Regions from separate parts of the Paracoccus sp. pheM1 genome, predicted to be linked through region 2. Evidence: riboswitches for the same ligand, from Rfam matches in the RefSeq annotation. Region 2 holds a riboswitch; each other region holds the start of a gene.

Region 1 (8,184 bases), on a different contig from region 2:
CGGCCAGCCCATGGGCCCGGCCACCTCGCAGCCCTGAACCAAGCGGCCCCGCCGGATGCGGCGGGGCCTTTCAGCGCCGTTGCCAGCCGGAGGCGGTGTTTTCCTGCCAGCCGGTGCGGTGCAGCAGCGGCGTGTCGTCGGTGAACTCGGGCCAGCCCAGGCAGAGCAGCGCCGAGAACTCCCAGCTTTCGGGCACCGCCAGCAGCGGGCCGATCCGCGCGGGGTCGAGGATCGAGACCATGCCAAGCCCCAGGTTGCGCACCCGTGCCGCCAGCCACAGCGCATGGATCGCCATCGCCGTCGATTGCCGCAGGGTCTGCGGCATGGTGGCGCGGCCAAGGCCGTGGCCCTCGGACGGGTCGATCTCGGTAAAGACGGCCAGCCAGACCGGCGCGCGGTCCAGCCCGGCGAGCTTCAGCGCATCGTATTCCTGCCGCTGCCGGCCCTGGTAGCGTGCGGCGGCCCGGGCATTGCAGCGCAGGAAATCGGCGCGGATCGCGGCGCGCAGATCGGGGCTTTCGACCCGGATCACCCGCCAGGGCCGGGCATTGCCGACCGAGGGCGCCAGTTCCATCGCCGCGCGCAATTCCTCCAGCAGCGGCTCGGGGATCGGGTCGTCGCGGAAATGCCGCACGTCGCGGCGCCAGCACAGGATGCGGTCCAGCGCCGCCTGGTCCTCGGGGCCGAACCGCATCATCGGGGCGTGGCGCAAATGGCGCTGTCGGGCAGGCCCTCGGCCCCGGCGCGGATGCCGACCGGGCGGTCGGGCACGGTCAGTTCCACGGCGAGCGGCCGGCCCGCCACGGTCAGCGGGCGGTGGTCGTTCGAGTTCAGCTCGACCCGCAGCCGGTCGCCGGCGGCGAGCATGTCGAGGTGATGGGCCGGGCCGTAGAGCCGGGCGATCTTGGCGCCGTTCAGGTAAAGATGCGCATGGCCCTCGCCGCGGCGATCGGCCAGCCCGGCATGTTCGGGGGCGAAGCAGAAGCCCTCGGCCTCGACGAACAGGTTCCAGCCGGCGGTGCTGTCGGGCTCCAGCCGGGCCGAGGCGGTGGCGCTGCCCGCGGGCAGGTCGATGGGCGCGCCGTGGTCATGCGCCGCGGCCTGGGTGCCGTGGCCATGCGCGCCGTGGTCGTGGCCGTCCAGCGTGATGCCGTTGGCGGCGGCGATGACGAAGCCCATGCCGCCGCCGAAGATCAGGCCGATCAGCAGCATCGGGATCGAACGATCCATGTCTTTTCCCCGCTTTCATGAAAGGGCCGGGCGCGACAGGCACGCCCGGCCGAAACGGTTGCGGCCCGGATCAGGCGGCTTGCGGCACCGGCGCGCGTTGGCTTTCGCGCTGCCAGAACCAGCCGGCCAGCAGGCCGAGCAGCGCCCAGGCCATGGCGCCGGCACCCAGGGCGCGCCCGGCGAATTCCGCCGAAAGCTCGGGCGGGACCGGGCCGGCATAGCTGTCGGGCTGCGGCGCGCCGATCACATGCGGCGCCAGGATCAGCACGATGGCCACGCCCCAGGCCGCCCAGCCCTTGCCAAAGGCGACCAGCCACAGCGCGAGCCCGGTGGCGGCGGCGGTGCCCAGCCACCAGATCGCGCGCAACTGCACATCGGCGGCGGCGACGCCCGGCACTTCCGGCGCCAGGCCGAAGGCGGGGGCAAGCTGCATGGTCAGGTAGCCGGCCAGGCCCCAAAGCAGCCCCTGCCGCGCCGTGACCGCGTTGCCCTGCGCCTCGGACAGCGCCATCAGCGCCACCAGCATCAGCCCGTAGCCGGCATAGACCATCATGGTGAACAGGACCGAAAGCATGTTGCGGGTCCATTCGAAGGGCCCCAAGTCCTGGTGCGCGCCGACGGCCTCGGCGCCGAAATGGGCCAGTTGGCCGGATTCATACAGTTCGGCATGCAGCAGCACGGGCTGCACGAACCAAAGCTGCAACAGGGCGGCAATCAGCCCCGTTGCAGCGCCAGCGATCAACCCGCTGGTCAGAATGCGCGAGAACATGTCAGTGGCAGGGGAAGCCGGTCGCGTGACGCACGTCATGGGCGGCGTCATGCAGGGTCTCGGCCTGCACCAGCCCGGACATGAAGATCAGCCCGAAGCCGATCGCGAAGGCGGCGATGGCGGGAAACAGGACCGAGGCGCGGCTGGCGCCGGCGGCGGTCATGGGTTTTGCGGTCATCTGCGACCCTTTCCTTTGGTCGTCCAACCCGACGACATTGCGGTTCCTGCATCGGCAGGTCTCCTGGCTTGCGGGTCACGGCAGACGCCCGCCTTCCCGGCCGGATGGCCAGTGGCGCGATGGACGTCCGCTCTCCGCCTACAGTCGCGGGGGCGGCTGCGGATTTGGCCCCCGAGACGCCGAGGACCGCACCGCATTCCCTTTTGGCCCCGGAAAGGGGCACCGATACACGCGCATGTTACCTGCGATGCCGCGGCGGCGGCAAGCGGAATCGGGTGGCCGCTGCGGGCGGGGTCGAAGGCCGGGCGACGGGCCGGCAGGCGGCGCCGTCGCATGGGTATTTGGACAACGGAGAAGATGCCGGGGCATCGCGCGGGGACGGGCGGAAGGGGCTTGTCCGAATCAGGGTGCCGGCGGCCAGTCCAGGTCGACCCAGACCAGCCGGTGCGCGGAAGCGGCCAGCGCGGCCTTGGCCAGCGGTCCCTCGGCCGGCCAGAACACGCCCGAGTCCAGCACCTTGAGCGGCCTTGCCGGCAGGACGTAGTCGACGCGCAGGTTGCCCGGCGGCTTGTCGTCCGGCCAGTCGCCGGTATCCAGCGCCGGATCGCCCCGGTGGCCGTCGTTCACCCCGCCCTTGGCCGTCGCGCCGCCCGCGCTGCGGGGCAGGGGGTCGGTGACATGGGCCATGATCCGGGCCAGCGCCTCGGGCCGGCCTTCGCTGTCCAGGGGGTCGAGGTTCAGGTTCCCGGCCAGAACGAAGGGGCCGTCGGGCAGGTGATGCAGCCAGAACGCCAGCTCGTCATGGTTGCGTCGCCCGTTCAGATCCTCGGGCCCGTCGAAGACCGGCGGCGTCGCGGACATGGCCAAGAGGTGCAGCGGCCGGCCCGCGACCGTGACCACCGCATCCCAATGCGCGGTCGAGGACAGGCGGCGGATGGCCGCCACCTCCTCGGGCAGCGGCGGCATCAGGTTGTCGGGCAGGTCGCGCCAGAGGAAATCCGTGTAATCCTTGACCGGCCCGAGCGGATGGCGCGACAGGATCGCCATGCCGCCCTGCCCCGAGAAGGTGCCGAAGCCCTGCGCATCGTCGGCCGTGCCCAGCCGCCCGTCGGCGTTCAGGTCGAGCCCGGTCGCCATGCCGGAATTCGGCCGGGCGGCGAAGCGGTGCGGATAGTCCAGCCCGGCCTGCGCCAGCCTGGCGGCAAAGGCGTCCAGCGCGCTGTCCTCGTAATCCCAGTCGAAATGCGTCAGCAGCAGGATGTCGGGCCGGGTTTCCGCCAACACCTGCACCACGGCGTCGATCTGCGCATCCTTGCGGCCGAGGTCGCGCAACAAAAGCCCCGGCCCGTCGCGCGACAGGTCGGGGCTGAAGGTCGCGATCCGCAGCGGATCGGCCTGGGCGGCCAGGCCAAGGGCGGCGATCAGCGCCGCCCCGGCAAGCAGCCTTACACCCAAGGCCGGCTCTGGGCCATCTGCGCCTCGTAGGCGTCGATGGCGGGGGCCTTTTCCATGGTCAGGCCGATGTCGTCCAGCCCGTTCAGCAGGCAGTGGCGGCGGAACGGGTCCAGCTCGAAGGGGAAGCTCTGCCCGTCCGAGGTGGTCACGGTCATGTTTTCCAGATCCACGGTCATGCGGGCGTTGGCGCCCTTCTTGGCGTCCTCCATCAGCACGTCCACCACCTCTGGCGGCATGACGATGGGCAGGATGCCGTTCTTGAAGCAGTTGTTGTAGAAGATGTCGGCGAAGCTGGTCGAGATCACGCAGCGGATGCCGAAATCCAGCAGCGCCCAGGGCGCGTGTTCGCGCGAGCTGCCGCAGCCGAAGTTGTCGCCGGCGACGATGATCTGGCTGTCGCGCCAGGCCGGCTGGTTCAGCACGAAATCCGGGATCTCGTTGCCCTGGGCGTCATAGCGCATCTCGTCAAACAGGTTCTTGCCCAGACCCGAGCGGTGGATCGTCTTCAGGAACTGTTTCGGGATGATCATGTCGGTGTCGATGTTGACCAGCGGCATGGGTGCCGCGATTCCGGTCAGGGTGGTGAACTTGTCCATGTCGTGATCCTCGCAGAATTGACTTGGGCCGCAGCGGCCCGTTAACCGAGACCCGTCCGGCGCCTTGCGCCATGGAAAGGGCTTCGCTGATGTTTTTCGGGTTTTCCAGCCTTGCGGCCCTGCGCGCCTGCATTGCGCGCGACTGGAGGCCGCAGATCGGAGACCCCGAGATCACCGGCTGGCTGACGGTGCTCTCTTACTTCCTGTGCTTCGTGCTGGCCGTCATGGTGCTGCGCCGCCGTCCGGCCGGCGCGGCGCGCGGGCTGTGGCTGACGATCGCCGGGCTGATGGCCTTCCTGGGGGTGAACAAGCAGCTGGACCTGCAGACCGCGCTGACCGCCACCGGACGCTGCATGGCGCGGGCGCAGGGCTGGTACGACGACCGCCATATGGTGCAGCTGGCCTTCATCGCCGGGCTGGTGCTGGGCGTGGCACTCGCGCTGGCCTGGACGACGAATGCCCTGCGCGGGCACATGCGCCGCAACGGCCCGGCCCTGCTGGGGCTGGCCGTGCTGTGCGGCTTCGTGCTGGTGCGCGCGGTGGGCTTTCATCATGTGGACAGGCTCATCAGCGCCGATTTCGCGAACATCAAATACAACTTCTGGTTCGAGAACGCCGGGCTCTGGCTGATTGCGATCAACGCCTTGATGCTGCTGCGGCGGGGCCGGTAAGGCCCCGCGCCGCCCGCCATCAGACGGTTTCCGCCAGCAGTTCGCGCACGTCGGTCAGGTGGCCCCTGATCCCGGCTGCGGCCGCCATCACCGGCGACATCAGGTGGGTGCGGCCGCCCCGGCCCATGCGGCCCTCGAAGTTGCGGTTCGAGGTCGCGGCGCAGCGCTCGCCCGGCGCCAGCTGGTCGGGGTTCATGCCCAGGCACATCGAGCAGCCGGCCAGGCGCCATTCGAAGCCGGCGTCGATGAAGATCTTGTCCAGCCCCTCTTCCTCGGCCTGCATGCGCACCAGGCCCGAGCCCGGCACCACCATGCCGCGCACGCCCGGCGCCAGCCTGTGGCCCTTCAGGATGCCGGCGGCGGCGCGCAGATCCTCGATCCGGCCGTTGGTGCAGGAGCCGATGAAGACCGCGTCGATGCTGATCTCGTTCAGCGGCGTGCCCGGCTTCAGGCCCATGTAGTCCAGGCTGCGGCGCGCGGCCTCGACCTTGCCGCCCTCGAAATCCTCGGGCGCGGGCACCCTGCCGGTGATCGGCAGCACGTCCTCGGGCGAGGTGCCCCAGGTCACGACCGGGGCGATGTCCTCGCCGCGGATGGTGACGACCTTGTCCCAATGCGCGCCCTCGTCCGAGAACAGCGTCTTCCACCAGGCGACGGCGGCCTCCCATGCGGCGCCCTTCGGGGCGTGCGGGCGGCCCTTGACATATTCGAAGGTCTTTTCGTCCGGCGCGATCAGCCCGGCGCGGGCGCCGCCCTCGATCGCCATGTTGCAGACGGTCATGCGGCCTTCCATCGACAGGTCGCGGATCGCCTCGCCGCAATATTCGATGACATAGCCGGTGCCGCCGGCGGTGCCGGTGGCGCCGATCACCGACAGGGTGATGTCCTTGGCGGTCACGCCGGGACGCAGCTTGCCGGTGATCTCCACCTTCATGTTCTTGGATTTCTTCTGGATCAGCGTCTGGGTGGCCAGCACATGCTCGACCTCCGAGGTGCCGATGCCATGCGCCAGCGCGCCGAAGGCGCCATGCGTCGCGGTGTGGCTGTCGCCGCAGACCACGGTCATGCCGGGCAGGGTCCAGCCCTGCTCGGGGCCGACGATATGCACGATGCCCTGGCGGATGTCGTTCATCGGGTAATAGTTCAGCCCGAATTCGCGCGCGTTCTTGTCCAGCTCGGCGACCTGGATGCGGCCCTCGGGGTTCTCGATCCCGTCCACGCGGTCGGGCGTCGTGGGCACGTTGTGGTCCGGCACGGCGATGGTCTGGTCGGGGCGGCGCACCTTGCGCCCGGCCATGCGCAGCCCTTCGAAGGCCTGGGGCGAGGTCACCTCATGCACCAGGTGCCGGTCGATATAGAGGATGCAGGTGCCGTCCTCGGAACGCTCGACCACATGGGCGTCGAAGATCTTGTCGTAGAGGGTGCGGGGCGCGCCCGCGTTCGTGTTGCCGGTCATGGCTGTCTCTTTTCTGGAAGACTAGCTGGGAAAGGGCGGAGGGGGTGCCGCAGCCTGCGGCAGGGCGCGCGCAAGCGCCCGCTCCCGTCAAAGTCGGGCGGTGACGGACAGGCTTTCGCCGTAGAACCGGCCGGGCAGGCGGGCGCGGTCGTGAATGTCGAAATAGACGAATCCTCGCATAGGGGCATTAATAGGGCGATTTCACATCATATTCAATATCGCCACACGGCCCTGTTAATTCCAAGTTGGGAAATGGTCCCTATCTTGGCGCCGAAAGACACGGGAAAGGGGACCGATCATGCTGATTCGCATCATCCTGCGGGCGATCCCGCTGATCTGCGTGGCCGTTTTCGCGCTGGCGGTGCATTGGGCGGACACGCCGCTGAAGCAGGCGCGGGCGGCGGCGGGTGCCGAAAGCCTGCACCTGGCCTGGGGCGCGGGGCAGGTCAGATGCGCCGATCCCTGGGGAAATCTGCCGGTTTCGGCCTGCCCGCCGGCGGATGCGTCCAGAAATCCGCTGCGCCTGCATTGAGCGGGCGCGATTCCGTGCTACATTGGTAAGGCCCCGGCGCCGGGGGAGATCGGCGTGATGACCGGAGGATGAACCCTGTCCAATACCGTCTCGCCGGCCGCTGCGCCGGCTGCGACCACCGCGGAATCCGGGCTGACGAGCGATCAGCTACTGGACCGCATTCTTGCCTCTCTTGACGACGACAAGGCCGAGGATGTCGTGACCATCGACCTGCGCGGCCGCTCGGCCATGGCCGATCACATGGTGATCGCCTCGGGCCGGAACGCGCGGCAGGTGGCCTCGATCGCCGAGAAGCTGGTCGAGCGCCTGAAGGAACAGACCGGCCGCTCGGCCCGGATCGAGGGCAAGGAGACCGGCGATTGGGTGCTGATCGACACCGACGACGTGATCGTCCATGTCTTCCGCCCCGAGGTCCGCGAGTTCTATCAGCTGGAAAAGATGTGGATGCCCGCCGACGCCCTGCGTTCGGCCACGCTTGAGCGGCTGCGCGCCGAACACGCCGCCATCGAGGCCGGCAAGCACCAGATCTGATCCATGCGCATGGTCATTGCCGCGGTCGGGCGGCTGCGGCAGGGCCCCGAGGCGAAGCTGATCGCCGATTACCTGGACCGTCACGCCAAGGCGGGCCGCGGTCTGGGCCTGCCCCCCGTCACCCTGGCCGAGGTCGACGACCGTCGCGGCGGCGGCATGGCGGCCGAGGCGGCGCTGCTGGCCAGGGCCATTCCCGACGGTGCTGCCCTGGTGGTGCTGGACGAGCGCGGCCAGATGCTGAGTTCCCCCGAATTTGCCGCCCGCATCGCCGGCTGGCGCGACCAGGCGCGCGACATCGCCTTCGTGATCGGCGGCGCCGATGGCATCGATCCCAGCCTGCGCGACCGGGCCGATCTGGCGATCAGCTTCGGCCGCATGGTCTGGCCGCATATGCTGGTCCGCGTCATGCTGGCCGAGCAGATCTATCGCGCCACCACCATCCTGGCCGGCAGCCCCTATCACCGCGAATGACAAGCCGTTCAGATTGCTAGGATTTTAAGAAAACACCCGGCAAAGAGCGGGTGAAATCCGCCGGGAAACGGCTATGATGGGCATATCCAGATCAGTATCTTCGGGTGTGTCATGATTCCAACCGTTCACCAGATCCAAAGCCGGGCCGGTCCCGCCGCCACGCAGGCGGCGCGAGAGGTCGAAATCGTCGGTCCCACCCTTGCCCGCGCCCAGCCCGAGGTGCCCGCGGTCGAGGAATCCGGCGGCGTGGGGCAGGACATGCAGCTTGGCCGCCAGGGCATCGACCATTCGCGGC
Region 2 (8,184 bases):
CGGGCCTGCCGGTCTGGGGCGCGGTGACGCTGATCCTGGTCACGGCCATGGCGGTCACGCCCTTCCTGAACAATGCCGCGACCGTGCTGGTCATGGCCCCCATCGCGGCGACCTTTGCCGACCAGCTCGGCTATCGGCCCGATGCCTTCCTGATGGCGGTGGCGGTGGGCGCAGGCTGCGATTTCCTGACCCCCATCGGGCATCAGTGCAACACGCTGGTGATGGGGCCGGGCGGCTATCGCTTTGGCGACTACGCCCGGCTGGGGGCGCCGCTGTCGGCGCTGGTGGTGCTGACCGGCGTGCCGCTGATCCTGCTGGTCTGGCCGGTCTGACGGGCGGTCTGACGGGCCGTGTGACGGGCCGGTTCAGCCCGTCTCGGCCAGCGCGGCGCGGATGGCGCGGGCCAGGCGGCGGCAGCCCTCTTCCAGCCGCTCGGGCGGGTTCAGGGTAAAGTTCAGCCGCAGCGAACGGCGGTCCAGCCCCTCGGGGTCGAAGACGCTGGAGGGCGAGATGCAGACCCCCTCGGCCATCGCATGATGCAGCAGCCGGTCGGTGTCCAGCCGCGGATCGCGCGCCGTGGCCCAGACGAACATGCCGCCCACCGGCACCTGCCAGTCCAGGTCGCCCGCCAGATGCGCCTGCATGGCGGCGCAAAGCGCGTCGCGCCGGGCGCGATAGATCGCCAGCACCTCGGGGCGGATGCGGTCGGTGATCCCCGCCTGCAGCGCGCGCAGCGCCAGCATCTGCGACAAGCCGCTGGAACACATGTCCGAGCCCTGCTTGGCGGTGGCCAGCGCCGCGATCATCTCGGGCGCGGCGATCACCCAGCCGATGCGCAGCCCCGGCGCCAGCTCCTTGGACAGCGACCCCATGTAGACCACCGGCCCGTCATAGGGGCCGGGCTGCGCCCCCGCCGACAGTTCGAGCAGTCGGGGCAGGGGCTCGCCTTCGTAGTAAAGCGCGCCGTAAGGGTCGTCCTCGATCAGCCAGGTGCCGGTGGCATGGGCGGCGGCGACCAGCGCCTGCCGCTCGGGCAGGGCCACCAGCCGGCCGCTGGGATTCGAGAAATTCGGCACCGTATAGGCGAATTGAGCCCCCGCCAGCGCGGCATGGGGGTCGAAATCGTTGCCCTCGATCCGCATCGGGCGATAGCGCGGCGCATGCGGCATCCAGGCGTCGAGCGCGCCCAGATAGGCCGGGCTCTGTGCCGCGACCAGCCCGCCGGGCTGCAACAGCACCTTGCCCATCAGCTCCAGCGCCTGCATGCCGCCGGTGGTGATCAGCACGTTTTCGCGCGAAAGCCGCAGCGCATCGGTCGAGAAGCGCGCGGCGATCAGGTCGCGCAGCGCCGGCAGGCCGGGGATCGGGCCATAGCCCAGCGTCTCGTCGGGGTGGCTGCGGATCGCCTCGGCCGCCAGTCCGGCCAGTTCCGCGACCGGCCAGACCGAGGGCTCGGGCAGCCCGCCGGCAAGGTTGACCAGGCCGGGCACCTGGCCCGCCGCCAGAAAGACCGAGGTCACGTCGTTGCTGCGGGACAGCCAGGGGGCAAAAGCGGGGCGCATGGTCGGAACGGTTTGGTCGGGCATGATCCTGCTGTGACCGTTTTTCGCCAACAGGGCAAGCCTCATGGCGCCCGGCCGGGCCCGGCTTGTGCCCGGCGGCGATGTATATCAGACAGGGGGCTGGCGCGCGACGGGGAAGACCATGCAGGCATTGAAACGGATCGGCATCGACACCTACATGCTGCTGCTGGTCGGCATGGTGCTGCTGGGGGTGTTCCTGCCCGCCCGCGGCATGGCGGCCGAGGCCCTGCGCGGCGCGACCTTCTGGGCGGTGACGCTGCTGTTCTTCCTCTACGGCGCCAAGCTCGATGCGGCTTCGGTCCGGGCGGGGCTCTTGAACCTCAGGCTCCAGGGCCTGACCTTCGGCGCGACCTATGCGCTGTTTCCCGTGCTGGGCATTGCGCTGGCCGCGCTGTTCGGCGGCGTCCTGGGCCCCGAGCTGACGCTGGGGCTGCTGTTTTTGGCCGTGCTGCCCTCGACGGTGCAAAGCTCGATCGCCTTCACCTCGATCGCGGGCGGCAACGTGCCGGCGGCGATCTGCGCGGCCTCGTTGTCGAACCTGGTGGGCGTGGTGCTGACGCCGCTGCTGGTCACGCATCTGCTGCACCACGACGGCGGCGGCGCCAGCCTCGACGCCATCCAGAAGATCGCCGTGCAGATCCTCTTGCCCTTCGTCGCCGGGCAATTGCTGCGGCGCTGGATCGGCGGCTTCGTCCAGCGCCACCGGCTGCTGACCATGGCGGTGGACCGCGGCTCGATCCTGCTCATCGTCTATTCCGCCTTCGGCGCCGGCACCGTGGCGGGCATCTGGTCGGCGATCCCGCTGCCGGGGCTGGTGCTGTGCTTCCTGGTCACGGCGCTGCTGCTGGCGCTGGTCATGGGCGCCATGCTCGGCGCCGGGCGGCTGTTCCGCCTGCCGCCCCAGGACCGGGCGGTGCTGTTCTTCTGCGGCTCGACCAAGAGCCTTGCCAGCGGGCTGCCTATCGCCACGGCGATCTTCCCGGCCGCGGCGGTGGGGGCGATCGTGCTGCCGGTGATGGTCTATCACATGACGCAGCTGCTGGTCTGCTCGGCCATCGCGCAGCGGCTGGCGCGCAACCCGCGTGCCTAGAAGTCCCAGTCCTCGTCCTCGGTCGCGACCGCCTTGCCGATGACGTAGCTCGACCCCGAGCCGCTGAAGAAATCGTGGTTCTCGCTGTCGGGCGACAGCGCGGCCAGGATCGCCGGGTTGACCTCGCAGGCCTGGGGCGGGAACAGTGCCTCGTAGCCCAGGTTCTGCAGCGCCTTGTTGGCATTGTAATGCAGGAAAGCCTTCACGTCCTCGGTCAGGCCGATGCCGTCGTAAAGCTCGGCGGTGTATTTCGCCTCGACGTCGTAGAGATCGAAGATCAGCGAGAAGGCGAAATCCTTCAGCGCCGCGCGCTCGGCCTCGCCCAGCCGCTCCAGCCCGCGCTGGTACTTGTAGCCGATGTAATAGCCATGCACCGCCTCGTCGCGGATGATCAGCCGGATCAGGTCGGCGGTATTGGTCAGCTTGGCGCGGCTCGACCAGTACATCGGCAGGTAGAAGCCGGAATAGAACAGGAAGCTCTCCAGGAACACGCTGGCGATCTTGCGCTTCAGCGGGTCCGAGCCGGCCTTGTATTCCTCCAGCACCAGCCGGGCCTTCTGCTGCAGGTGCGGGTTCTCCTCGGCCCAGCGAAAGGCCGCATCCACCTCGGGCGTCAGGCACAGCGTCGAGAAGATCGAGGAATAGCTGCGCGCATGCACCGCCTCCATGAAGGCGATGTTGGACAGCACCGCCTCCTCATGCGGGGTGATCGCATCGGGCATCATCGCCGGCGCGCCCAGGGTGTTCTGGATCGTGTCCAGAAGCGTCAGCCCGGTAAAGACGCGGATGGTCAGCTCGCGCTCCTCGGGGCGCAGCGTGGCCCAGCTCTGCACGTCGTTCGACAGCGGCACCTTCTCGGGCAGCCAGAAGTTCACCGTCAGCCGGTTCCAGACCTCCAGGTCCTTCTCGTCCTCCAGCCGGTTCCAGTTGATGGCCCGCAGGGGCGTGCGCGGCGCATGGTCCTTCATCCGAAGACCCTTTCTTTCGTGTCCAAATATCCTCGGGGGTGCGGGGGCAGACAGCCCCCGCCTCAAAGCGTGCAGGAAACGCAGCCCTGCACCTCGGTGCCCTCCAGCGCGGTCTGGCGCAGCCGGATGTAATAGATCGTCTTGATGCCCTTCTTCCAGGCATGGATCTGGGCGCGGTTGATGTCGCGCGTCGTGGCCTCGGCCGGGAAGAACAGCGTCAGCGACAGGCCCTGGTCGACATGTTCGGTCGCCGCCGCATAGGTGTCGATGATCGCCTCGGGGCCGATCTCGTAGGCGTCGCGGTAATAGTCCAGGTTCTCGTTCGACATGAAGGCGGCGGGGTAATAGACCCGGCCGATCTTGCCTTCCTTGCGGATCTCGATCTTGGCGACGATCGGGTGGATCGAGCTGGTCGAGTTGTTGATATAGCTGATCGAGCCGGTGGGCGGCACCGCCTGCAGGTTGCGGTTGTAAAGCCCATGCCGCATCACCGCGTCCCGCAGCGCGGCCCAGTCCTCGCGCGTGGGCAGCGCGACACCCTCGAACACCCGCGCGACATCGGGCAGCGTCGGCAGCCAGTCGCGCGTCACGTATTTGTCGAAGAACGTGCCGTCGGCATATTTCGACGTCTCGAAATCCTTGAAGCTGCGGCCCTTTTCCTGCGCCAACAGGTTCGAGGCGCGGATGGCGTGATAGGCGACGGCGGCGAAATAGACCGAGGTGAACTCGATCCCCTCGGGGCTGCCGTAATGGATGCGCTCGCGCGCCAGGAACCCGTGCAGGTTCATCTGGCCCAGCCCCACCGCATGGGCCTCGTCGTTTCCGCGCCGGATCGAGGGCACGGCCTCGATCGCCGACATTTCCGATACCGCGGTCAGCGCCCGGATCGCCGTCTCGACCGTGGCGCCGAAATCCGGCCCGTCCATGGTCGCGGCGATGTTGAGCGAGCCGAGGTTGCAGGAAATATCCGTGCCGAGGTGGCGATAGCTCAGATCCTCGTCGAAGGTGCTGGCCTCGTTCACCTGCAGGATCTCGCTGCACAGGTTCGACATGCTGATGCGGCCGGCGACCGGGTTGGCGCGGTTCACCGTGTCCTCGAACATGATATAGGGATAGCCGCTTTCGAACTGGATCTCGGCCAGGGTCTGGAAGAAGGCGCGGGCGTTGATCTTTTTCTTGCGGATGCGCTTGTCGTCCACCATCTCGGCGTATTTCTCGGTGACGGAAATCTCCGAGAAGGCCATGCCATAGACCTTTTCCACGTCATGGGGCGAGAACAGGTACATGTCCTCGTTCTTCTTGGCCAGTTCGAAGGTCACGTCCGGGATCACCACGCCGAGCGACAGCGTCTTGATGCGGATCTTCTCGTCGGCATTCTCGCGCTTGGTGTCCAGGAAGCGCAGGATGTCGGGGTGATGCGCGTTCAGGTAGACCGCCCCCGCGCCTTGCCGCGCGCCCAGCTGGTTGGCATAGGAAAAGCTGTCCTCCAGCAGTTTCATCACCGGGATGACGCCCGAGGACTGGTTCTCGATCCCCTTGATCGGCGCCCCGGCCTCGCGCAGGTTGGTCAGCATCAGCGCGACGCCGCCGCCGCGCTTGGAAAGCTGCAGCGCCGAATTGATGCCGCGGCCGATGCTTTCCATGTTGTCCTCCAGCCGCAGCAGGAAGCACGAGATCAGTTCGCCGCGCGATTTCTTGCCGGCGTTCAGGAAGGTCGGCGTCGCGGGCTGGAACCGGCCCGACAGGATTTCCTCCATGAAGCGCATGGCGAGATCCTCGTCGCCGCGCGCCAAGGCCAGCGCGACCATGACCACCCGGTCCTCGTAGCGTTCCAGATAGCGCCGCCCGTCGCGGGTCTTCAGCGTGTAGCTGGTATAATACTTGAAGGCGCCCAGGAAGGTCGGAAAGCGGAACTTGCGCGCATAGGCCGCGTCCCAGATCCGGTGCAGGAAGGCGCGCGGATACTGGTCCAGGACTTCGGCCTCGTAATAGCCTTCGTCCACCAGGTAGCCCAGCTTCTCGTCCAGCGAGTGGAAGAAGACGGTGTTCTGGTTGACATGCTGCAGGAAATACTGCCGCGCGGCCTTGCGATCCGCGTCGAAGCGGATGCGGCCCTCGCCGTCGTAAAGGTTCAGCATCGCGTTCAGCGCGTGATAGTCCAGCTCGGCCTTTACGCCATCGTCAAGCATTCCGTCCCCCAGAATTTCTCAAGCCCCGCCTGCACGCGGGAAATGTCCAGATCAGTCCCCGCCAGCTCGAATCGATACAGCACGGGGACGTTGCACTTGTCAGAAATCACCCGGCCGGCCAAGGCATAGGTCGCCCCGAAATTGCGGTTGCCGGCGGCGATGACGCCGCGCAGGCCGGCGCGGCGGGCGGGATCGTTCAGGAAGCGGATCACCTGCTTGGGCACCGCGCCCCGGCCGGTCCCGTCGGCATAGGTCGGGCAGATCAGCACATAGGGCGTTGCCGCCTCGGGCAGCGGATCGCGCGGCGAGACCGGGATGCGCCCGGCCGCCAGCCCCAGCCGCGCCACGAAGCGCGCGGTGTTCCCCGAGGCCGAGGAATAATAGACCAGCCCGCCCATGGCGCCGGTCAGGACAGCCGGCCGATCATGTCGGGCCGGAAGCCCGCCCAATGCGCATCGCCGGCGACGACCACCGGGGCCTGGCGATAGCCCAGCGAGACGACCAGTTCCATCGCCGCGTCGTCCTCGGTCAGGTCGATCAGCTGATAGGCCAGGCCGCGCGCGTCGAGCGCCCGCGTGGTGGCGGTGCATTGCACGCAGGCGGGCTTGGAGTAAACGGTGATGGACATGGCTCGGCTCCTTCTGTTCTGTCGGCAAGAGGGGGCCGGGCCGATGGGCGTGCCACCGGACCCTGTTCCAGCCCCGCGCCCGCCGCACGGTTTCGTCCTTTCGCGCCATGGCAGGTCTTCTGACTTGCGGGTCTCGGCTTAGCCGGCCTTCCCGGAGCCTTGGCCCCAGTGGCATTCCAGCGTCGCTCGCCGCTTACAGCTGCGGGGGCAGTGCCGGCTTTTCACCGGCTTCCCTTTTCATCCCCGAGTCGGCCCCAGGGCAACCATGACCCCGGCAGTTAGCCACGGGTCACGGGCCGGGTCAATCCATATTTAGTGGATGGCCGGGCCGCGCCGGGAATATCTGGTGGGGTTCCCGGATCGCGCCAAGGGCTCGATTTGCCGCCGGGCCATGGCGGTGGACGGGCTGCGGCCACGGGCCGCCCCACCTGCGCGCCTGTTGGATTATGGCAACAGGCGCGGGGACATGGCATGGAATGACGTCGCGTCGTTTGACAAAGCACGACAATTCGCCCTCTTGCGTGGATCGCGCGCACGTGAACCGGGGCTCCGTTCCCGTTCCCGTTCCCGTTCCCGTTCCGGCGCGCCAGAGCGCAATCCATTGATAAGTAAACACTTTCTGTCACCTCTGCCTGCCGGCGGAAGGCGAGGCATCTTTGTGCCGGGATAACCCATGAACAAAACCCATCCCAAACCGCCAGCCTCGGGGTCTGCCGCGCAATTGCTGCCGACCCTGGGCCTGCTTCCGGTCCTTGCCATTTCCGCGGGGGTCGGCGGCCCCGCCCAGGCGCAGGACACCGTGACGCTGGAGACGGTGGTCATCCGCTGCCAGCAGGGCAGCGAGGCCGAGACCAGCTACAAGACCACCGAAAGCGCCTCGGACAAGATCACCGCGCCGCTGCTCGACACGCCACGGACCGTCACCGTCGTGACCGCGCGCCAGATCAAAGAGCGCGGCTGAAGTCGCAGACCCGGTTGCCGCTGCTGCTCAAGGGCATCATGTCGGCGCATGATGCCGAGCGCGCCGTGGCGGTGGGTGCGGACGGGGTGATCGTCTCGAACCACGGCGGCCGGGCGCTGGACACGCTGCCGGCGACGGCCGAGGCGCTGCCGGTCGTCGCCCGCCAGGTCGCCGGGCGCATCCCGGTGCTGTGCGACGGCGGCATCCGCCGCGGCACCGATGCGCTGAAGGCCCTGGCCTTGAGGGCATTGGCGGTGCTGGTCGGGCGGCCGCAGATCCACGCCCTGGCGGTGGGCGGCGCGGCGGGGGTCGCGCATATGCTGACCATCCTGCGCGCCGAGCTGGAGGTCGCCATGGCCCTGACCGGACGTCGCGACCTGGCCGGGATCGACGAAACCGTGCTTTGGCCTAGCCCTTGAAGCTGCGCCACAGGCTCAGCGCCGCATCCGACAGGTCGCCCAGCCGGGCCAGCACATGTTCGCGCCCCAGCCCCGGCCCGTCTTCGGCCCGGTCCAGCCGGCGCAGCAGCCGCAGCACCCGGCGCTTGTGGATGCCGGTCCAAAGCTGGACCGGATCGGCGACCAGCCCGGCAAAGGTGGTCAGGACCGAGGCGACCATGGCCAGCACCACCCCGGTCAGCAGCAGATCCACGCTGGAAAGCTCTCGCGGGAAGGCGCCATACCACATGCGGCCGGCCCAGCTTCCCAGCGCGAAATCCTCGACCGCCTGTGCCTGCGCCCGCAGATGCGCGACCGGCCCGGCCAG
Region 3 (8,184 bases), on a different contig from region 2:
AGCACATTCGCCTCGGGCAGGTGCAGCCCGCGCGGGCGGACGACCAGCAGCGCCGGGTTGGGGCCGACGCGATAGCTCTTGCCATTCGCCTGGTGCTCCAGCGTGCCGTCGCGATAGTCGATCAGGTTCGCCTGCCCGGCGATGACATTGGCAAAGCTGGGCGCGGTCGCATCCTCGAAATCGGCCATGAAGACGCGCGCGCCCGAGTTCAGCGCGTTGATCATCATCTTGCGATCCACCGGGCCGGTGATCTCGACCCGGCGATCCTCCAGCGCGGGCGGGACGGGGGCGGCCTGCCAGATGCCCTGCCGGATCTCGCGCGTCTGCGGCAGGTAGTCGGGCAACTCGCCCCGGTCGATGCGCTCCTGCCGACGGGCGCGGGCGACCATCAGCGCATGCAGCCGCAGGCCGAAGCGGGCCTGCAATGCGGCGACGAAACCCAGCGCCTCGGGGGTCAGGACATGATCCGCGCCCGGCACGGCGCGCAGGACGACGGGCGGAAGCGGTGGGGCATTGCGGTCGAGCGGCATGGCGGCCTCCTGTGATTCACGGCGTAATGTCACAGTAGTAATGTCATGCTGCATGTGCATTATTGCTTTGAAAACAACGGGTGTTGCGGTCAGTCTTGTCACCGTGCAGCCGCAGAACTTGTAAGGTTTGTCACATGGCCCGAGGCGAGAAACTGATCATCGGCCAGCGCCTGCGCGTGCTGCGCCAGTCGCTGGGGCTGACCCAGGCGCAGATGGCGGCCGAGCTGGGCGTCTCGGCCAGCTATGTCACGCTGATCGAATCCGACCAGCGCCCGGCCTCGGCGCGCTTCCTGATGCGGCTGGCCGAGGTCTATGACATGAACATCGCCGAGCTTGCGCCCTCGACCGACGCGCAGCTTGCGGCGGATTTCGCCGCGGCGCTGAAGGATCCGGCGCTGGAGGCAGGCGCGCCGTCCCGCGCCGAGATCGAGGCGGTGCTGCAAGCCTCGCCGCGGATCGCGGCGGCCTTCGTGCGGCTGCACGACAGCCACCGCCAGGCGCTGCTGCGGCCGCAGGCCGACGACAACCCGCTGACCGACCGCGACAAGGTCGAGGCGCTGGCCGGCACATCGCGCCCGGTCGATGCGGTGCGCGGCTGGTTCTATGCCCGGCGCAACCATGTCGATGCGCTGGACCGCGCCGCCGAGGCGCTGGCCGAGGAGCTGGCGCTGCACCGCAACGAGCCGCATATGGCCCTGACCGGCCGGCTGGCCGCGCATGGCATCGCTGTGCGCATCCTGCCCGCCCCGGTCATGGGCGAGCAGCTGCGCCGCTTCGACCCGCACCGGCGCGAGCTGATGCTGTCGGAACTGCTGGCGCAATCCAGCCGCCGCTTCCAGATCGGCGTGCTGCTGGCCCGGCTGGAGCAGGAACCGCTGATCGCCCGGCTGGTCGACGAGGCGGGGCTGGCCGACCCGCCTGCCGTCGCGCTGATGCGGGTGAGCCTGGCGAATTACTTCGCGGCGGCGCTGATGATGCCCTATGCCCGCTTTCTCGCCGCCTGCGAATCGGCGCGCTACGACGTCGAGCTGCTGGGCCACCGCTTCGGCGCCAGTTTCGAGCAGACCGCGCATCGCATGTCGACGCTGCAACGCCCCGAGGCGCGGGGCATCCCGTTCTTCTTCGTGCGGGTGGACCGGGCCGGGAACATCTCGAAACGCTTCAGCGCCGGGCGGTTCCCGTTCTCGCGCTTCGGCGGCACCTGCCCGTTGTGGAACATCCACGCCGCCTTCGAGACGCCGGACCGGGTGCAGACCCAGGTGATCCGCATGCCCGAGGGCGCCAGCTATTTCTCGATCGCGCGCACGGTGGCGCGGGCCGGCGGCACCCATGGCGCACCGGCGCAACGGCTGGCGATCGGGCTGGGCTGCGACGTGGCCTATGCGCCGCGGCTGGTCTATGCCGACGGCATCGACCTGGACCGCATCCGGCCGGTGGACATCGGGCTGAACTGCTATCTCTGCGAGCGGCCGGATTGCTCGGCCCGCGCCCATGCCCCGATCAACCGCCGGCTGCGCGTCAACGAACGCGAGCGCAGCCTGGCGATCTTCAGCTTCGAGGAGGGCTAGGCGCCCGCAGGCAGGCCGTGGCCGGGCGCCCATGCTGACGCTTGCCAGCGCCCGCGCCGGCAGCTAGGGAGAGCGCGTCGGTTTCCGCAAGGAATTGAAAGGGAATCCGCCGGGGTCGCAAGGCCCCGAACCGGAACTGCCCCCGCAACTGTAGGCGGCGAGCAGGATGCGAGAACGCCACTGTGGCCCCGTGCCATGGGAAGGCCGCATCCCTGCCGTGACCCGCCAGTCAGGAGACCTGCCGACGACGTTTGACCAATCCGAGCGGGTCGGCTCGGGAGGGGTTGCGACCGGCATTGGCCCGGTCTCCATCCGCTCATCCGGCCTGTTCATGATGTAGCGGAAGGAAACATCATGCTGAGGCTCACCACGGCGATCATCGCCACGTCCACCCTGGCGCCGATGGCGCTGGCGGGCACCGAATACCCGCTGACCCTGACCAGCTGCGGCCACGAGGTCACTTTCGACAAGGCGCCCGAAAGCGTCGTCAGCGTCGGGCAAAGCACGACCGAGATCCTGTATATGCTTGGGCTGGCCGACAAGGTGGCGGGCACGGCGCTGTGGATCAACCCGGTCCTGCCCGAATTCGCCGAGGCGGACGCCAGGGTCGAGCGGCTGGCCGACAACGCCCCCAGCTTCGAAAGCGTGCTGGCCAAGAAGCCTGGGCTGGTGGTCACGGCCTATGAATGGATGATCGGCCCGCAGGGCGCGGTCGGCACGCGCGAGATGTTCGACGACGCGCAGATCCCCAGCTGGATCATGCCGACCGAATGCGTCGGCAAGGACAATACGCAAAGCATGGACGGCGCGCGCTCGGTCCTGTTCGACACCGCGCTGCTTTACCAGGGCATCGAGGAACTGGCGGCGATCTTCGACGTATCGGAGCGCGGGACCGAGGTGATCGCCGACCTGAAGGCGCGCGAGGCGGCGGCGGTCGAGCGGGCGCAGGCGCTGGACCTGCCCGAGGGCGTGTCGGGCCTGTTCTGGTATTCCTCGGCCGAGATCGAGATCGACCCCTATGTCGCGGGCGCCAATGGCGTGCCGGGCTGGATGCTGTCCAAGCTGGGGGTGCAGAACGTCGTCGCCTCGCCCGAGGAATGGCCGACCGTCGGCTGGGAAACCATCGCCAAGGCCGGCCCGACCTTCATCGTCGCGGCCGAGATGAACCGCCGCCGCTTTCCCGCCGACGACATCGCCGTCAAGCGCGATTTCCTGACCTCGGACCCGGTGACAAGCGAGATGGAGGCGGTGAAGAACGACCGCATCCTGACCATGCCGGCCAATGCGATGGACCCCTCGGTGCGCGCGATCTACGCGCTGGAATCGCTGGCGGACTCGCTGGCCGGGTTCGACCTGCAATGAGGGTGCGCGCCGCGACCCGCAGCACGGGGCGCAATCGGGGCTGGCTGTGGCTGGCCCCCGCCGTGCTGGTCGCGGCGCTGCTCTTCGGCACGGCGGTGGGCGAGACGCGCATTCCGCTGGCCACCGTCATCGAGGTGCTGGCGGTCAAGGCCGGGCTTGGCTCGGCCGCGCTCGACCCGATCGACGCCAGCGTGATCTGGCATTACCGGCTGTCGCGGGCGGTGGTCGCGGCCTGCGGCGGCGCAGGCCTGGCGCTGTCGGGGCTGATCCTGCAGGCGCTGCTGCGCAACCCCCTGGCCGAGCCCTATCTGCTGGGGATTTCGGCCGGGGCCTCGACCGGGGCGGTCACGGTCGCGGTGGCGGGGATCGGCGCAGGGCTGCTCAGCATGTCGGCGGGCGCCTTTGCCGGGGCGCTGACCGCCTTCGCGCTGGTCGCGGCGCTGGCGCGCGCCGCCGGCGGCGGAACCGGGATGCGCGGCGCCGGGGTCATCATCCTGGCGGGCATCGCCGGCTCGCAGATGTTCAATGCGCTGACCGCGCTGATCATCGCGCAATCGGCCAGCGCCGAGCAGGCGCGCGGCATCATGTTCTGGCTGCTGGGCAACCTGTCGGGCGTGCGCTGGCCGGACAGCTGGGTCGCGGTGCCGATGGCGGCGCTGGCGCTGGGGGTGGGGCTGTGGCATGCGCGCGCGCTCGACGCCTTCGCCTTCGGGGCGGAAAGCGCCGCGTCGCTTGGCATCGACCTGCGGCGCACGCAGGCGCTGCTGATCGGCACGGCCTCGCTGGCGACGGCGATCATGGTCTCGATCGCCGGGGCCATCGGCTTCGTCGGGCTGGTGGTGCCGCATGCGATGCGCATCCTCGTCGGGCCGCGCCATGCCAGGCTGGTCCCGGCGACGGCGCTGGCGGGGGCGGTGTTCCTGGTGCTGTCCGACGTCGTCTCGCGCATCGTCATTCCCGGCCAGGTGCTGCCCATCGGCGTCATCACCGCACTGGTCGGCGCGCCCGCCTTTGCCGTGGTCATGATCCGGGGCCGGCAGCGATGACGCCCATCCTGGAAGCCGTCGGCGCCAGCCATGCCGTGCGCGGCCGCGAGATCCTGTCCGACATCAGCCTGCGCCTGCATCCGGGCGAGACCCTGGGCCTGATCGGGCCGAACGGATCGGGCAAGTCGACGCTGATGGGGCTGATGGCGGGCCTGCTGCGCCCCAACCGCGGCGAGATCCGGCTGGAGGGCCGGCCCATGGCCCGGCTGGGGCGACGGCAGATCGCGCGGCGGCTGGCGCTGGTCGCGCAATCGGCCGAGACGGCCGAGCGGATCACGGTGCGCGACGCGGTCGAGCTGGGCCGCACGCCCTGGCTTGGCCCGCTGCGGCCATGGGGTGCCCAGGACGACGACGCCGTCGCGGCGGCCCTCGACGCCGTGGACATGGCGCATATGGCGGGACGCGACTGGGCCTCGCTTTCGGGGGGCGAGCGCCAGCGCGTCCATATCGCGCGCGCCCATGCCCAGGCGCCGCGCATCCTGCTCCTGGACGAGCCGACCAATCACCTGGACATCCATCACCAGATCGCCATCCTCGACCTGGTCGCGCGGCTTTCCGTCACCACCGTCATCGCGCTGCACGACCTGCATCACGCCTTGCGCTGCGACCGGGTCATGGTGCTGCGCGCGGGCCGCTGCGTGGCGCTGGGGCCGCCGATGGAAATCCTGACCCCGGCGCTGATCCGCGAGATCTTCGCGGTCGAGGCCGAGATCATCCCCCATCCCCGCGGAGGCCGGCCGGTCTTCGCCTTCCAACGCCTTGCCTGAAAGGACATCCCATGCTGCTTCGCGCCGCGCTTCTTGCCTGCCTGCTGCCCGCCGCCGCCCTGGCCGAACTGCATGAGGTCAGGATGCTCAACCGCAACGACACCGGCCCGATGCCGTTCGAGCCGGACTACCTGGTGGTCCGGCCCGGCGACACAGTCCGCTTCCTTGCCACCGACCCCGGCCACAACGCCGCCACCATCGCCGGCATGATCCCCGAGGGTGGCGAGAAATTCATCGGCAAGATCAACGAGGAAATCGAGGTCACGCTGGACGCCGAGGGCATCTGGGGCATCAAATGCTCGCCCCATTACACCATGGGCATGGCGATGCTGATCCAGGTCGGCGACAGGCCCGCGACCAAGGCCGACCTGCCCGACGACCTGCCCGAAGCCGTTCGCCAGAGGATGCTGGAAATCCTCGAGCGGCGGAAAGCGGACTGAGCCGCGGCCGGGACCATGCGGAACCGTTCGGTCAAGGACGACATCCGCGACTATTGGAGCCACCGGGCCGAGACCTATGACCAAAGCCCCGGCCACGGCCTGATGGCCGCGCGCGAGGCCGCCGCCTGGCTGGCGCTGATCCGGCGCCACCTCGGCCCCGGCGAAGGCCGCCTTGCGCTGGACCTGGGCTGCGGCACCGGCGCCATGTCGCTGCTGATGCGGCAGGCGGGCCTTGCCGTCACCGGGCTCGACTTCGCCGGCCCGATGCTCGAGCGCGCGCGCCGCAAGGCGCAAGAGGCCGGCGCCCGCCTCGGCTTCATCGCCGCCGATGCCGAGAATACGCTGGAGCCGGACAACCGCTACGACGTGATCATCGCGCGCAACCTGCTGTGGACCCTGCCCGCGCCGCAGGCCGCGCTTGGCGACTGGTTCCGCATCCTGAAGCCCGGCGGGCGGCTTCTGGTCATCGACGGGGACCATGCCCGCCAAAGCCTGATCGAGCGCGCCCTGCCCCGGCTCGACCGGCTGCTCGGCAGGATGCAGGACAGCCACAGCCTGGTGACGCCGGCGCAATGGCGCGACCATGGGCGGATCATGGCGCAGCTGCCCTTTGGCGCCGGTCTGCGGGCGCGGGACGCCGCCGATCTGATCGGCGGGGCGGGCTTCACCGATCTGCGGCACGAGAACCTGCGGGCGATGCACAGCCGCCGCTGGCCCCTCTGGTCCCGCGCACGGCTTGCGGCGCTTGGCCAGCACCGCTTCGCCGTTTCGGGCCGCAAGCCGGGGCCGGGACAGTGACCGCCGGCCTGCCCACCGGAGAGCCGCGATTGTCCCCGAAAACGCCGCCACGGGGAAGAAGTCGGGGCAGTCTCAGCCCTGCGCGGCAGAGCAGCCGCAGCCGGCCGGCTGGGACCGCCCCCTCGCCTCGACCGGCAGGGGCGCCAGATCGCCCTTGCGCAGCGCCCCTGCCGCCGCGACCAGGTTCTTCAGCGCCGCCTCGGTCTCGGGCCAGCCGCGGGTCTTCAGCCCGCAATCGGGATTGACCCAGAGCCGCTCGGCCGGGATCACGCTGGCCGCCTTGCGCAGCAGGGTGATCATCTCGGCCTCGGGCGGCACGCGGGGCGAGTGGATGTCCCAGACGCCGGGGCCGATCTCGTTCGGATAGTCGAAATCGCCGAAAGCGCCCAGCAGCTCCATGTCCGAGCGCGAGGTCTCGATCGAGATCACGTCGGCATCCATCGCGGCGATGGCGGGCATGATGTCGTTGAACTCGGAATAGCACATATGGGTGTGGATCCGGGTCTCGTCCGCGACCGTGCTGGCCGACAGCCGGAACGCCTCGACCGCCTATTGCAGATAAGCGTCCCGTTCGGCGCGGCGCAGCGGCAGGCCCTCGCGCAGCGCCGGCTCGTCGATCTGGATCGCCTTGATCCCGGCGGCTTCCAGGTCGGCCACCTCGTCGCGAATCGCCAGCGCGATCTGCCGGCAGGTCCGCGCGCGGGGCTGGTCGTCGCGGACAAAGGACCATTGCAGGACCGTGACCGGCCCGGTCAGCATGCCCTTCAGCGGCCGGTCGGTCAGCGACTGCGCATGGGCCGCCCAGGCCACCGTCATCGGCGCCGGGCGCGCCTTGACCGCCGGGTCGTGGATGCGCGTCGCATGGCGGCGCGAGAGGACGCGGGTGGTCGCGCCCTATCTGGCGGCCTGGCCGGACGTGGACCTGGACCTGCGCAGCGCCTTTCGCTTTGGCGGCATCGCGGCGCTGCCCGGGCACGAGATCGACCTGCTGATCACCCCCGACCCGCTGGCGCTGCCGGGCATCGCCTATGCCGCGGTCTTCGACTATCAGCTGGTGCTGGCGGTGGCGCAGGACCATCCGCTGGCCGGCCGCGACCATGTCGAGCCCGGCGACCTGGTGCCCGAGGTGCTGATAACCTATCCGGTCGAGCCGACGCGGCTGGACATCTTCACCCGCTTCCTGGTGCCCGGAAATTGCCTGCCGCGCCAGCACCGCAGCGTCGAGACGACCGAGATGATGCTGCAACTGGTCGCGGCCGGCCGCGGCGTCAGCGCCGTGCCGGACTGGTTCCTGCGCGAAGAGGGCGCGGGCCTGCCGGTCCGCGGCCTGCGCATCGGCGCCGGGCTGGAAAAGTCGATCCACCTGGGCACCCGGCGCGGCGAGGAGGCCACCGACTACATCGCCGGCTTCCTGGACCTGGCCCGCCGCGCCGGGCCGCGGCCTCAGCCGCCGCTGGAATAGGGGGCGAAACGGGCCTCGGCGGTGCTGACGGCCAGCGGGCGGCCGACCATGGGAAAGGCGCGCTGCGGGCAGGCGGGGCGCTCGCACACCTTGCAGCCGGGGCCGATCCGGGTCGCAAGCGCGGGGTTCTTCAGATCCAGCCCGCGCGCATAGACCAGCCGGTCGGCATGGGCCAGGTCGCAGCCAAGCGCCACGGCGAAGGTCTTGACCG
Region 4 (5,093 bases), on a different contig from region 2:
CCCGTCCCCGGCAAACCCCACGTCCAGATAGCCGCTTGCGGAGGACATGCCTACGCTTCGGAACATGAGCATCACGCCGAAAGCTCTCGCCGCACGATATCGGCACCAGCGCTCAACGCCGCCAGCTTCCGCCTTGCCACGTTGCGCGACAAGGGCGCCATCCCGCAATTGGTGCAGGGATAAAGCCTGTCGGCCTCCACGAATTGCAACGCCTTGCGCAAGACCTCGGCAACCTCTTCGGGGGTTTCGATCGTGTCGGTCGCCACGTTGATGGCCCCGACCATCACCTTCTTTCCCCGCAGAAGCTCGATCAGATCCATCGGAACGTGGGAGTGCTGACACTCCAACGACAAGATGTCGATGCTGGATGTCCGCAGTTTGGGGAAGACTGACTCGTATTGCCGCCATTCCGCACCCAGAGTCCTCTTCCAGTCCGTATTGGCCTTGATCCCGTAGCCATAGCAGATGTGAACGGCTGTTTCGCATGTCAGACCTTCGGCCGCCCGCTCCAGCGCTGCAACCCCCCAGTCGTTCACCTCGTCGAAGAAAACGTTGAAAGCCGGCTCGTCGAACTGGATGATGTCGACACCGGCCGCCTCCAGCTCCCGCGCCTCTTCGTTGAGGATACGGGCGAATTCCCAGGCCAGCTTTTCACGGCTTTTGTAATGGCCGTCGTAGAGCGTGTCGATCATGGTCATCGGACCCGGCAGGGCCCATTTGATGGGCTGATCGGTCTGTGCACGCAGGAATTTCGCATCTTCGACGAATACCGGCCTGTTGCGCGATACGGCGCCGACGACGGTCGGGACACTGGCATCATAGCGGTTCCGGATCCGGACGGTTTCGCGTTTCTCGAAATCGACGCCTTCCAGATGCTCGATGAAGGTGGTGGCGAAATGCTGGCGCGTCTGCTCGCCGTCGCTGACGATGTCGATGCCCGCCTGCCGCTGATCATGCAGGGCCACGCGCAGGGCATCCTGCTTGCCTTCAAGCAGCTCCTCTCCTTGCAGATTCCATGGTGACCAGAGTTTTTCCGGCTCGGCGAGCCATGACGGTTTGGGCAGGCTTCCTGCGGTGGAGGTGGGCAGAAGTTTGTTCATTGCGCGTTTTCCTGGCTGGTTCGGATGATCAGGCGGCGTATTGGCCGGACCATTCTGCAAGAATGTCCCGGCAGGGCGTGATGAAATGTTCCTCGGCAAATTCGCCCTGCTCGACCGCCAGCCGGCTGCGTTCCTCGCGGTCATAGGTGACCCGCGTCAGCGAATAGTCCCGATGCGTCAGGCTCGGCCGATATGTCGAACCCGCAGGAGAGTTGGCGTTGTAGATTTCCGGGCGATAGATCCGCTGGAAGGTTTCCATCGTGCTGATCGTGCCGACAAGCTCCAGCGTCGAATAGTCATTGAGCAGGTCGCCCGTGTGATAGAACGCCAGTGGCGCAACCGCGTTCGGGGGCATGAAGTTGCGGACCTGCAACCCCATCTTGCCGAAATAGCGGTCGGTGAGGGATAAGTCGCCCTGCCGGTATTCGACGCCCAGAACCGGGTGTCGGTTCTCAGTTCTGTGATATGTCCGGCTGGTCGAGACGCTCAGGCAGATGACCGGCGGTTTCCCGGAGCATTGCCGATAGGCTGCCGAGTGCAGGAAGCTCTTGAACAGGTTGCCGTGCAGGTCTCCGAAATCTTCCGGCGTATCAAGATCCTTGCGATCCCGATTGTGCCGGGGCAGCACGATGCTGAAGTCGTAATCCCGCACATAGGACGAAAAGTTGTTCCCCGCGATACCCGCGATCCGTCGACCCGACAGGCGGTCGAGGATGGTCGGCTTCAAGATCTCGATCAACGGAAAGGCATCGACATGGCGTCCACCGCCGATGCTGACTGCGACCGAGATGATGTCGAGCTCGACCGAATAGCGGTCACGGCCCGGATTGTCCCAATCCGCCAGCGCATTGAAACGGTTGTCGATCATCGTGATCGCGTTGCGCAGATTGTCCTGCCGCGCCTCGCCCCTGGCCAGATTGGCAAAATTGGTTGTGGCGCGAGTGTTGTCCGACGGGCGATAGGTGTCGTCGAAACGAACGGTTGTAATGGAATAGGCGAGGTCACTCATCCTGGCATGCCTTCCGAGCGGCCCGCGGTCACGGGCCATGAAAACCAAACGATCCCCGTGACGGTTGTCACGAAGCGGCGATTTCACCTTGCGGATAGGCCGCTCCCGACGCGCCCACCGCGGCCGGAACAGGTGAAAGATCGAGGCAGGTTTCCTGACTTGCGGGTCGTCACCTGGACCGGCCTTCCCGACGCGAAATCCGCGCCAGTGGCATGTCGGACAGGCTCTCCGCCAACAGTTGCGGGGGCAGTTCCGGAATTGGCGAAAGCCTGACCGGATTCCCTTTTACCCGGGGTTTCCCCCGGCACCTTGATCTGTCGGCAGGGTCGGCTGGATCCGCGCCCAAGTCAACCTGGCGGAGGCATCGAAATTCTCATCTAGATTATGAGGATGACACAGGAGAGAGGTAAAGCGACGACGGCAGCTCGGTCAGGAGAACCCCATGTCGATCCTCGTAGAGTGATTGTCCGCCAAGGGCTCTTCGCATCGTATGCGCTGGTGGCAATCAGCGTTAATAGGAAGCGGCGGGGCCGCTCTCTTGGCCGAAGCTGGCCAATCTTGTGATGGTGGTTGGCAACTTGCGCTGGCGGTCGGGGCACCGCATTCCGCAAGTATTTCTACGCCAAAGTGTGCCAGCTTGCGATCAGCCCAAGCATAGCCGTTGAATCCCGCGACAGGCGGGTTTTCCTCATTGCATCGGATACCTGCAGGGAGGCTGGAACCACCTTGTCCGGCACGAAGATTCTCTGGGGCCAGATCAGCGTGGTCTTCCTGATCGTGCTGATGTTCGTCTGGTCCGGCACGCAATGGACGGCCTGGCGGCTCGGCTTCCAGCCCCAGCTCGGCCCGGCATGGTTCGATCTCTGGGGCATCCCGGTCTATTATCCGCCGGCCCTGTTCTGGTGGTGGTATTTCTACGACGCCTACGCCCCGCGCATCTTCATGGAGGGCGGCATCATCGCCGCCTCGGGCGGTTTCCTCGCCATCGGCATCGCCATCCTGATGTCGGTCTGGCGTGCCCGGGAGGCGGAGGATGTCGAGACCTATGGTTCGGCCCGATGGGCGGGCCGGGCCGAGATCGAACGGGCGGGGCTGCTCGGTCCCGACGGCGTCGTGCTGGGCAAGCTCGGTGTTGACTATCTGCGCCATGACGGGCCGGAACATGTGCTCTGCTTCGCGCCGACCCGCTCCGGCAAGGGCGTCGGGCTGGTGGTGCCGACACTGCTGACCTGGCCGGGCTCGGCCATCGTCCACGACATCAAGGGCGAGAACTGGCAGCTGACCGCCGGGTTCAGGGCCAGACACGGCCGGGTGTTGCTGTTCGATCCGACCAATGCGGGTTCCGCCGCCTATAATCCGCTGCTGGAGGTGAGGCGTGGGGAATGGGAGGTGCGCGACGTCCAGAACATCGCCGACATCCTGGTCGATCCCGAGGGCTCGCTGGAAAAGCGCAACCATTGGGAAAAGACCAGCCACGCCCTGCTGGTCGGCGTCATCCTGCACGTGCTCTATGCCGAGAAGGAAAAAACCCTGGCGCGCGTCGCCGCCTTCCTCTCCGATCCGCGCCGCTCGATCGAGGCGACGCTGGCGGCGATGATGAAGACCCCGCATCTGGGCGAGGCCGGGCCGCATCCGGTCATCGCCAGCGCCGCGCGGGAACTGCTGAACAAGTCCGAGAACGAACGCTCCGGGGTGCTGAGCACGGCGATATCCTTCCTCGGCCTCTATCGCGACCCGGTCGTGGCGGCCGTGACATCGCATTGTGACTGGCGCATCGCCGATCTGATCGCGGCGGAAAAACCCTCGACGCTCTACCTCGTTGTGCCGCCTTCGGACATCAACCGCACCAAGCCGCTGATCCGGCTGATCCTCAACCAGATCGGGCGACGGCTGACAGAGGACCTGCATGCCAAGGACGACCGCCACCGCCTGCTGCTGATGCTCGACGAGTTTCCGGCCCTCGGGCGGCTGGACTTCTTCGAATCTGCCCTCGCCTTCATGGCCGGCTACGGCATCAAGTCCTTCCTGATCGCGCAATCGCTGAACCAGATCGAGAAGGCCTACGGTCCCAACAACTCGATCCTCGACAATTGCCATGTCCGGGTCAGCTTCGCCACCAATGACGAGAGGACCGCGAAGCGGGTCTCCGACGCCCTTGGCACCGCCACCGAGATGAAGGCGATGAAGAACTATGCCGGGCACCGCCTCGCGCCCTGGCTCGGGCATATCATGGTCTCGCGCTCCGAGACGGCCCGGCCCCTGCTGACCCCCGGCGAGGTGATGCAGCTGCCGCCCGAGGACGAGATCGTCATGGTCGCCGGCACGCCGCCGATCCGGGCCAGGAAGGCGCGCTATTATGCCGATCCGCGCTTCCGCGAGCGGGTGCTGTCCCCGCCGGATCCGCGCGGGGTTGCGCCGGTAGCGCGGTCGGACGACTGGACCGGGCTGAAGCCGCCACAGCTGGATGCCGTGGGGCAGGGGGCTGATGCCGGAGCAGCGCCACATGCCGGCGCTGCACAGGCCGATGCGCAATCGTCCGCGGACTCGGACGATGCCGGGTTGCGCCGCGAACCGGGGTTGGAGCCGTATCAGGACATCGCCCCGGAGCCGGCTGCGCCTCCCGAGAACGAATTCGATCCCGACTTCGATGCCTCGGAACAGCAGGCGGGCCGCAACCGGGGGTTGGTGCGCGACATGCGCCGGGTCGCGCGCCAGATCTCCATGGACCAGAACGATGGAATGGAGCTTTGAGCCATGCCGCAACATGCCGACAAGAAGAAACGCCTCTCGGTCTATCTCGACCCGGACCTGATGCTGCTGCTGGCCGATTATGCCGACCGGCGCGGCAAATCCCGCTCGCTCATCGCCGAGGCGGCCATCGCCTCCTTCCTCACCCCCGATGCCGACGAACGGCAGGAGGCTGCCACGACCCGCCGGCTCGATCGTATCGACCGCAGCATCCAGCGGCTGGAACGCGATATCGG

What was found. A riboswitch is a leader RNA that binds a small molecule or an ion and turns the genes downstream of it on or off. The one in region 2 is predicted to bind cobalamin.
Region 1: it holds a riboswitch for cobalamin, as region 2 does, so the genes downstream of both, KF941_RS11085 (CbtB domain-containing protein) here and nrdH (glutaredoxin-like protein NrdH) in region 2, are expected to answer to the same signal.
Region 3: it holds a riboswitch for cobalamin, as region 2 does, so the genes downstream of both, KF941_RS24130 (ABC transporter substrate-binding protein) here and nrdH (glutaredoxin-like protein NrdH) in region 2, are expected to answer to the same signal.
Region 4: it holds a riboswitch for cobalamin, as region 2 does, so the genes downstream of both, KF941_RS07345 (DUF1852 domain-containing protein) here and nrdH (glutaredoxin-like protein NrdH) in region 2, are expected to answer to the same signal.

Annotation. Positions count from the first base shown of each region.
Region 1 is NZ_JAGXCX010000001.1:2,168,318-2,176,501, reverse strand. It holds gene KF941_RS11105 (hypothetical protein) at 1-37, shown strand, start outside; gene bluB (5,6-dimethylbenzimidazole synthase) at 71-694, opposite strand; gene KF941_RS11095 (hypothetical protein) at 694-1,230, opposite strand; gene KF941_RS11090 (CbtA family protein) at 1,301-1,999, opposite strand; gene KF941_RS11085 (CbtB domain-containing protein) at 2,001-2,177, opposite strand; cobalamin riboswitch at 2,213-2,419, opposite strand; gene KF941_RS11080 (endonuclease/exonuclease/phosphatase family protein) at 2,580-3,632, opposite strand; gene leuD (3-isopropylmalate dehydratase small subunit) at 3,623-4,228, opposite strand; gene KF941_RS11070 (hypothetical protein) at 4,318-4,899, shown strand; gene leuC (3-isopropylmalate dehydratase large subunit) at 4,919-6,355, opposite strand; gene KF941_RS11060 (hypothetical protein) at 6,654-6,887, shown strand; gene rsfS (ribosome silencing factor) at 7,020-7,418, shown strand; gene rlmH (23S rRNA (pseudouridine(1915)-N(3))-methyltransferase RlmH) at 7,422-7,889, shown strand; gene KF941_RS11045 (hypothetical protein) at 8,001-8,184, shown strand, end outside.
Region 2 is NZ_JAGXCX010000002.1:1,594,730-1,602,913, forward strand. It holds gene KF941_RS21860 (SLC13 family permease) at 1-332, shown strand, start outside; gene KF941_RS21865 (PLP-dependent aminotransferase family protein) at 366-1,586, opposite strand; gene KF941_RS21870 (bile acid:sodium symporter family protein) at 1,705-2,673, shown strand; gene nrdF (class 1b ribonucleoside-diphosphate reductase subunit beta) at 2,670-3,641, opposite strand; gene nrdE (class 1b ribonucleoside-diphosphate reductase subunit alpha) at 3,704-5,830, opposite strand; gene nrdI (class Ib ribonucleoside-diphosphate reductase assembly flavoprotein NrdI) at 5,812-6,228, opposite strand; gene nrdH (glutaredoxin-like protein NrdH) at 6,237-6,458, opposite strand; cobalamin riboswitch at 6,550-6,741, opposite strand; gene KF941_RS21900 (alpha-hydroxy acid oxidase) at 7,284-7,838, shown strand; gene KF941_RS21905 (DUF6635 family protein) at 7,828-8,184, opposite strand, start outside.
Region 3 is NZ_JAGXCX010000003.1:281,933-290,116, forward strand. It holds gene aceB (malate synthase A) at 1-530, opposite strand, end outside; gene KF941_RS24125 (helix-turn-helix transcriptional regulator) at 665-2,098, shown strand; cobalamin riboswitch at 2,160-2,359, shown strand; gene KF941_RS24130 (ABC transporter substrate-binding protein) at 2,453-3,460, shown strand; gene KF941_RS24135 (iron ABC transporter permease) at 3,457-4,506, shown strand; gene KF941_RS24140 (ABC transporter ATP-binding protein) at 4,503-5,273, shown strand; gene KF941_RS24145 (pseudoazurin) at 5,285-5,713, shown strand; gene KF941_RS24150 (methyltransferase domain-containing protein) at 5,729-6,511, shown strand; partial or broken gene KF941_RS24155 (hypothetical protein) at 6,584-7,363, opposite strand; gene KF941_RS24160 (LysR substrate-binding domain-containing protein) at 7,362-7,973, shown strand; gene KF941_RS24165 (short-chain fatty acyl-CoA regulator family protein) at 7,955-8,184, opposite strand, start outside.
Region 4 is NZ_JAGXCX010000001.1:1,459,883-1,464,975, reverse strand. It holds gene KF941_RS07350 (methionine synthase) at 72-1,100, opposite strand; gene KF941_RS07345 (DUF1852 domain-containing protein) at 1,129-2,109, opposite strand; cobalamin riboswitch at 2,236-2,436, opposite strand; gene KF941_RS07340 (conjugal transfer protein TraG) at 2,836-4,860, shown strand; gene KF941_RS07335 (ribbon-helix-helix protein, CopG family) at 4,864-5,093, shown strand, end outside.